DNA from 2 places in the Streptomyces sp. NPDC051041 genome. Region 2 is predicted to be linked to the other one. Evidence: riboswitches for the same ligand, from Rfam matches in the RefSeq annotation. Region 2 holds a riboswitch; the other holds the start of a gene.
What was found. A riboswitch is a leader RNA that binds a small molecule or an ion and turns the genes downstream of it on or off. The one in region 2 is predicted to bind glycine.

Region 1: another riboswitch for glycine. It lies ahead of gcvT (glycine cleavage system aminomethyltransferase GcvT); the one in region 2 lies ahead of gcvP (aminomethyl-transferring glycine dehydrogenase).

What each region holds. Positions count from the first base shown of each region.
Region 1 is NZ_JBITFM010000020.1:98,156-101,555, reverse strand. It holds gene gcvH (glycine cleavage system protein GcvH) at 1-126, opposite strand, end outside; gene gcvT (glycine cleavage system aminomethyltransferase GcvT) at 261-1,382, opposite strand; glycine riboswitch at 1,561-1,660, opposite strand; gene ACIBAI_RS25265 (AAA family ATPase) at 1,883-2,551, shown strand; gene ACIBAI_RS25260 (enhanced serine sensitivity protein SseB) at 2,618-3,400, shown strand, end outside.
Region 2 is NZ_JBITFM010000029.1:9,623-13,022, reverse strand. It holds gene gcvP (aminomethyl-transferring glycine dehydrogenase) at 1-1,487, opposite strand, end outside; glycine riboswitch at 1,662-1,757, opposite strand; gene ACIBAI_RS28055 (PRC-barrel domain-containing protein) at 1,870-2,241, shown strand; gene ACIBAI_RS28050 (DNA polymerase IV) at 2,373-3,400, opposite strand, start outside.

The DNA.
Region 1 (3,400 bases), on a different contig from region 2:
GACGAAGACGACGTCACCGAGCGCGTTGGCCGCGTGCTCCGTGATGCCGACCGTCGCGACGCCGTCCTCGGCGGCCGACAGCCACTCGTGCTCCTTGCTGTAGCGCAGCTGCTGGGGGTTGCTCATGGCCTGAATTCTCCTGTACGCGAGGGAGTGGTGGTGAATGGAGGGCTGCAAAAAGCGCACGTGAACAGGCACGATGTGCCCGACATCACCTCCGGGACGGTGTCCCGGGCGCTTACGGCGGTGTCACCGGCGCGTCACGCGCGCCGCTTGTAGAACGGCAGCGCCACGACCTCGTACGGCTCGTGGGTGCCCCGGATGTCCACGCCGACGCCGGGCGTGCCGGGGACCGCGTGCGCCGCGTCGACGTAGGCCATCGCGATCGGCCTGCCGAGGGTGGGGGAGGGGGCGCCCGAGGTGACCTCGCCGATCACCTCGCCGCCGGCGACCACCGGGTACCCGGCGCGCGGGACGCGGCGGCCCTCGGCGACCAGGCCGACCAGGACGCGCGGGGGGTTCTCCCGGGAGCGGGCGGCGGCCCGCTCCAGCGCCGCCCGCCCCACGAAGTCGCCCTCCTTGCCGAACTTCACCACCCGGCCGAGCCCGGCGTCGAAGGGCGTCAGCGAGGCGGTCAGCTCGTGCCCGTACAGCGGCATGCCCGCCTCCAGGCGCAGGGTGTCCCGGCAGGACAGCCCGCAGGGCACGAGTCCGGCGCCCGCGCCCGCCTCGGTCAGCGCCCGCCACAGCCGCACGGCGTGCTCCGGGCCCACGAACAGCTCGAAGCCGTCCTCGCCGGTGTAGCCGGTGCGCGCGATCAGCGCCGGGACGCCGGCGACGGTGCCCGGCAGGCCGGCGTAGTACTTCAGGCCGTCGAGGTCGGCGTCGGTGAGGGCCTTGAGGATCCCCGGGGACTCGGGGCCCTGCACGGCGATCAGCGCGTAGGCGTCGCGGTCGTCGCGCACCTCGGCGTCGAAGCCGGCCGAACGCTCCGTGAGCGCGTCCAGCACCACCTGGGCGTTGGCGGCGTTGGCGACGACCAGGTACTCCGCCTCGGCCCGCCGGTAGACGATCAGGTCGTCGATGATGCCGCCGTCCTCCTGGCAGATCATGGTGTAGCGGGCGCGGCCGGCCCCGACGCCCCCGAGGTCGCCCACCAGGGCGTAGTCCAGCAGCGCGGCCGCCTGCGGGCCGGTGACGGTGATCTCGCCCATGTGGGACAGGTCGAACAGGCCGGCCCGGGTGCGCACGGCCTGGTGCTCGTCGCGCTCGGAGCCGTAGCGCAGGGGCATGTCCCAGCCGGCGAAGTCGGTCATCGTCGCGCCGAGCTCGCGGTGCACGGCGTCGAGCGCGGTACGGCGGGGGGATTCGGTACTGCTCATCGGACGGTCGTCTCCCAGGGCGATGGGCCCCCGCGCGCGGGCGGCGCCGGGCGCGGGAAAGGGCGAGGAAAGGTCCTCCCCATCTGTCATCGGAACCTGAGAGGTTCGCCCTGACCCCGCGGGGTCCTGGCTTGCACCTTGGGTGGGGCCGCCGCGGCGGCCCGCTTTTCAGATGTGCCTCGCCCGCGCGGTAACGGGGCCTGAGAGATTCAAGGGAGGGACTTGCTCCTTCGGCGCCCCGGCATTCGCGGTGCCGGGAACTCTCCCGCGCGGATTCAAACGGCCGGTATGCAGTTGGCGCGCACATCATTGCACGCATCGGACCGGCACGGCAGGGGGACCTTTCCCAGGGGGCGCGCCGTGTCCGCGGGCGGACACAGCACCCTGTAGCAGGCTTGTTGCGGGAAACGCACGAAAACGCGAGACATCCGGCATTACCTTCTCTTTACACTCGGCGGGGATGGGGACTCCGTACCCGGCCCCAGGGGAGGACGATCACGGTGAACAGGACCACGGCGTACGCCACCATCTCGGGCAGCGTGCGGGCCGGGCGGCACGCCGCCCTGGCCGGGGAGGCGTGCGGCCCGTCGCCGGCACCCGTCGTCCGCGATCTGCGCGACCGCGCCGGCCGCAGCCCGCACGCCCTGCTGTTCGGGCCCCGCGACATCGTCGCGGTCACCGGTCTGCCCGGCAGCGGCAAGTCGACGCTGATGCGGCGCACGGTGCGCGGCCCGCGCGTCGACTCCCAGGACACCCGCGACCGCTGGGAGCGCCGCATGCCCCGCTTCCTGCCGTACGCGGTCTACCGCCCCCTGGTCCGCCTCGCCCACTACGCCGGACTGCGCCGGGCGCTGCGCTCCGGCGAGGGCGTCGTCGTCCACGACTGCGGTACGCAGGCCTGGGTGCGCGGCTGGCTGGCCCGCGCGGCCCGGCGCCGGGGCGGCGCGCTGCACCTGCTGCTGCTCGACGTCACGCCCGAGCAGGCGCTGGCCGGCCAGCGCGACCGCGGCCGCGGCGTGTCGCGGTACGCGTTCCGGCGTCACCGCACGGCCACCGCCCGACTGCTGCGCGCCGCCCAGGAGGGCCGGCTGCCCGCCGGCTGCGCCTCGGCCATTCTCGCCGACCGGGACGCGGCGGACACGCTGCGCCGCATCGGGTTCACGGGCTGAGCCGGCCGCGCGGCCGCACGGGTAGCCTTTTCAGCCCCAGCAGTGGTTCCAGGCAGGCGGTGGCAGATGGACTTCCCGGCGGGCTTCTCCGCGGACTTCCCGGCGCAGGCGCACCCTCACCCGCACGGGGGATGGCCCGGCAACGAGCTGGAGGAGGTGCTGTCGGCCTCCCTCGGCGCCGGCCCGGCGGCGGGCGGCCGGATCATCGAGGTGCTGGGCCGGAGCTTCGTGTGGGTTCCGCTGCCCAACGGCGGCGGCCCGCACAGCGGCCCCCTCGACCTGCCGGCGCTGGAGATCGAGGGCCAGGCGTACGTGCCGGTCTTCAGCTCCGAGGAGCAGTTCCGCCAGGTCGTCGGCGCCCACATGGCGTACACCATCGCCCCGGCCGTGGAGTTCGCCCGCGGCCTGCCCCCGCAGGCCGGCATCGCCGTCAACCCGGACGGCGTCGTCGGCGTGCCGCTGCCGCCGCCCGCCGTGGCGGAGCTGTGCCGGGCCGGCCGCGGCCCGCTGGAGGGCCCGGCGAGCGGTGGCCGGGTCCGGCTGTTCGAGCCCGACTGGCAGGACGACCCGGTGGACTTCCTCTCCGCCGCCTCCGCCGAGTTCGACGGGGCCGGCGTGGTGCTGACCGCCCGCCGCTGCCTGGCCGCGATCGAGACCGCCGATCCGGTGATGTTCGTGGGCGTGGAGCTCTCCGACTGGCAGGGCGACCTGCGGGAGCGCCCCCTGGACGCGCTCGGCCGCGCCCTGGGCCGGGTGCCGGTCCGGTGGCAGGTCAACCTGATCCTCATGGACATCGCCCAGGACCCGGTGGCCGACTGGCTGCGCGAGCGGGTGCGGCCCTTCTACACG
Region 2 (3,400 bases):
AGCCTGCGCAGGTAGCGCAGCATCGCGGTCTCGGAGCGGTGCTGGTGGAAGACGGGGTGCGTCAGGTACTCGTCGGTGCGCAGCAGGCCGTCCGGCAGGGCGTCCCCCGTGGCCGCGTCCAGCGCCTCGACGTCGCCCTGGACGCCGAACGCGTTCCACACGGCGTCCAGCCGGGCCCGCGTGGTGGTCTCGTCGCAGGCGATCGACACGTGGTCGGCGTCGACGAGCCGCAGGTTGACGCCGTTCGCGCGCGCGGCGGCGACGACCTCGGCGGCCCGGCCCCCGGCGCGCACGGTCAGCGTGTCGAAGAAGGCGCCGTGCACCACCTCGACGCCACCGGCCCGCAGCCCCTCGGCGAGGATCGCGGCGTACCGGTGGGTGCGCCGCGCGATGCCCCTCAGCCCGTCGGGCCCGTGGTAGACGGCGTACATCCCGGCCATCACGGCGAGCAGCACCTGCGCGGTGCAGATGTTGCTGGTGGCCTTCTCCCGCCGGATGTGCTGCTCACGCGTCTGCAGGGCGAGCCGGTAGGCCCGGTGCCCGTCGGCGTCCACGGAGACGCCCACGAGCCGCCCGGGCAGGCTGCGCGCGAAGCTCTCGCGCACCGCCATGTAGCCGGCGTGCGGCCCGCCGAAGCCCATCGGCACGCCGAAGCGCTGCGTGGTGCCGACCGCGATGTCCGCCCCCAGCTCGCCCGGCGACTTCAGCAGGGTCAGCGCGAGCAGGTCGGCCGCCACGGTGACCAGCGCCCCGAGCTCGTGCGCCCGGTCGACGACCGGCCTGATGTCCCGTACGGCCCCGGAGGCGCCCGGGTACTGGATCAGCACGCCGTTGATCTCCCGCTCGGCGACCTCGGCCGGGATGCCCTCGCTCAGGTCGGCGACGACGACCTCGACGCCGGTCGGCTCGGCGCGGGTCCGGAGCACGGCGATGGTCTGCGGCAGCGCGTCCGCGTCGACCAGGAGCAGGCCCTTCTTGTTCTTGCCCATGCGCCGCATCAGCGCCATGGCCTCGGCCGCGGCGGTGCCCTCGTCCAGCAGCGAGGCCCCGGAGGTCGGCAGTCCGGTGAGGTCGGCGACCATGGTCTGGAAGTTCAGCAGCGCTTCGAGCCGGCCCTGCGATATCTCCGGCTGGTACGGCGTGTACGCGGTGTACCAGGCCGGGTTCTCCATGACGTTGCGCAGGATCACGGGCGGGGTGAACGTCCCGTAGTAGCCGAGCCCGATCATCGAGTCCAGGACCTGGTTGCGGTCGGCCAGCGACCGCAGCTCGGCCAGCACCTCGGCCTCGCTGCGCGCGCCCGGCAGGTCGAGCGCGCCGACGTTCTTGATCACATCCGGCACCGCGGCGGCGGTCAGTTCGTCGAGCGAGCCGTAGCCGACCTGCGCGAGCATCTTGGCCCGGGCCTCGTGGTCGGGGCCGATGTGGCGCTGTTCGAAGGGGATTCCCCGTTCGAGTTCGGAGAGCGGAATGCGCTGGGCGGTCATTGCGGAGGCCTCCTGGTCTGACGCGACCTTCGAGGGCACCACGGCGCGGGTGCCCGGACGGCCTCCCCCTCTGTCATCTCGACCTGAGAGCTTCACCGGGCCGCCCGTGGGCCCCGGTTTTCACCGTCGGTGAGAGCGGAAGCCGTCGACACCCGCTCTGCTTTCCAGAGTGGCCTCGTCCGTGCGGTACGTGGGCCTGAGAGATTCCGGGGAGGATTTGCTCCTTCGGCGCCTCCGGTGACGCTTGGAGGACTCTCCCGCACGGGGTCAGCAGCCGCTGTCAGCGTACCAGCGAGGCCGATGCCCCGACCTTCGAGTGGCCGCCACCCGGAAAGTGCTCTTTCGTAGTGCTTACGAATGATTGCGACCACCTGGAGGGCCCGTGCAGACCGACGTCGATCCGCGCAACCTGATCGGCCGCAAGGCGTTCGACCGCAACGGCGACAAGATCGGCACCATCGACGAGATCTACCTCGACGACGCCACCGGCGTGCCCGAATGGGCGGCCATACGCACCGGCCTGTTCAGCCGGGACGCCTTCGTCCCCCTGGAGCCCAGCGAGCTGATCGACGGCGCCCTGCACGTGCCCTTCGACCGGGCCCTGATCAAGGACGCCCCCGACTTCGGCGTCGGCCGCCACCTGTCACCGGAGCAGGAACTCCAGCTCTACCACCACTACGGTCTCGACGTGGCCCCTCCCCCCTCGCTCCCCGGCCGCGCCCTCGGCGGACTGGCGGGCACGGAGGAGAGCTGAGAAGGGCCCCGCCGCGCGCAGGCCCCCGGCGAGCGGTTGGTCCGGGAGCGGCCGGTCCGGGAGCGGCCGGACGCGCGGGCCCCGGAGCCTCCCGGGTCCCTTGCGCCGGTCGACCGTCCACCGACAGGCCCTCATCCCCTCCCCGACCAGGCCCGCTGACCCGGCGCCGCGCACGTCGCTTCCGCCGTCCCGGTGTCCGTGCCCGAGGGGCCGGCGTCCCCGGGTCCGCACGGCACCAACGGCAGCGGTTCCGCCGGTTCCAGATCCGGGTCGTCGACCCGGAACGTCCGCACCCGCCCGGGCTCCGAGCGGGGGGTCTCGAACCGTACGGTGACCCGCCCCAGGCCGCTGCCCTGCACCCATCCGTGCCCGTACTCGGCGTGCCGCACGTCGTGCCCCGCCGGCCACCGCCGCTCGGCGGGTGCCGCTGCCTCCCCGGTCGGCGAGCCCGCGCGCGGCGCGTCCCGCGGCTCCTCGGCCGGACCGTCCGCCCGCTCGCCCGCCGCCTGCGCGAACAGATCCTCCTGCGTGTAGTCGGCGAGGCCGCTGACACCGACCCCGAGCAGCCGTACGCCGCCCGTCGTGTCCACCGAGTCCAGCAGCCGCGCCGCCGCCTCCCGCACCACCGCCGGGTCGTCCGTGGGCCCGCGCAGGGTCTCCGACCGGGTCAGCGTGGAGAAGTCGTACCGCCGCACCTTCAGCACGATGGTCCGCCCGGACAGCCCCGCCTCGCGCAGCCGCCGCACACACCGGTCGGCCAGCCGCCGCACCTCCAGCCCGATCCGTGTCCGGTCGTGGATGTCCACGTCGTACGTGTCCTCGACCGACACCGACTTGGCCTCCCGCTCGGCCACCACGGGCCGCTCGTCCCGGGCCAGCGCCATCGCGTACAGCGCGTGGCCGTGGGCCTTTCCCAGCAGCCGTACGAGTTCGTCCTCGCCCGCCTCGGCGAGCTCCCCGACCGTGTGGATCCCGGCCCGCCGCAGATGGTCACCGGTCGCCGGCCCCACGCCGGGCAGCGTCCGCACCGGCATCGGCCCGAGCAGGGCCTGCTCGGTCCCCGGCTCGATCAGCACCAGCCCGTCCGGCTTGGCCTGTTCCGAGGCGATCTTGGCGAGCATCTTGGAGGCGGCCAGGCCCACCGACCCCGTGAGCCCCG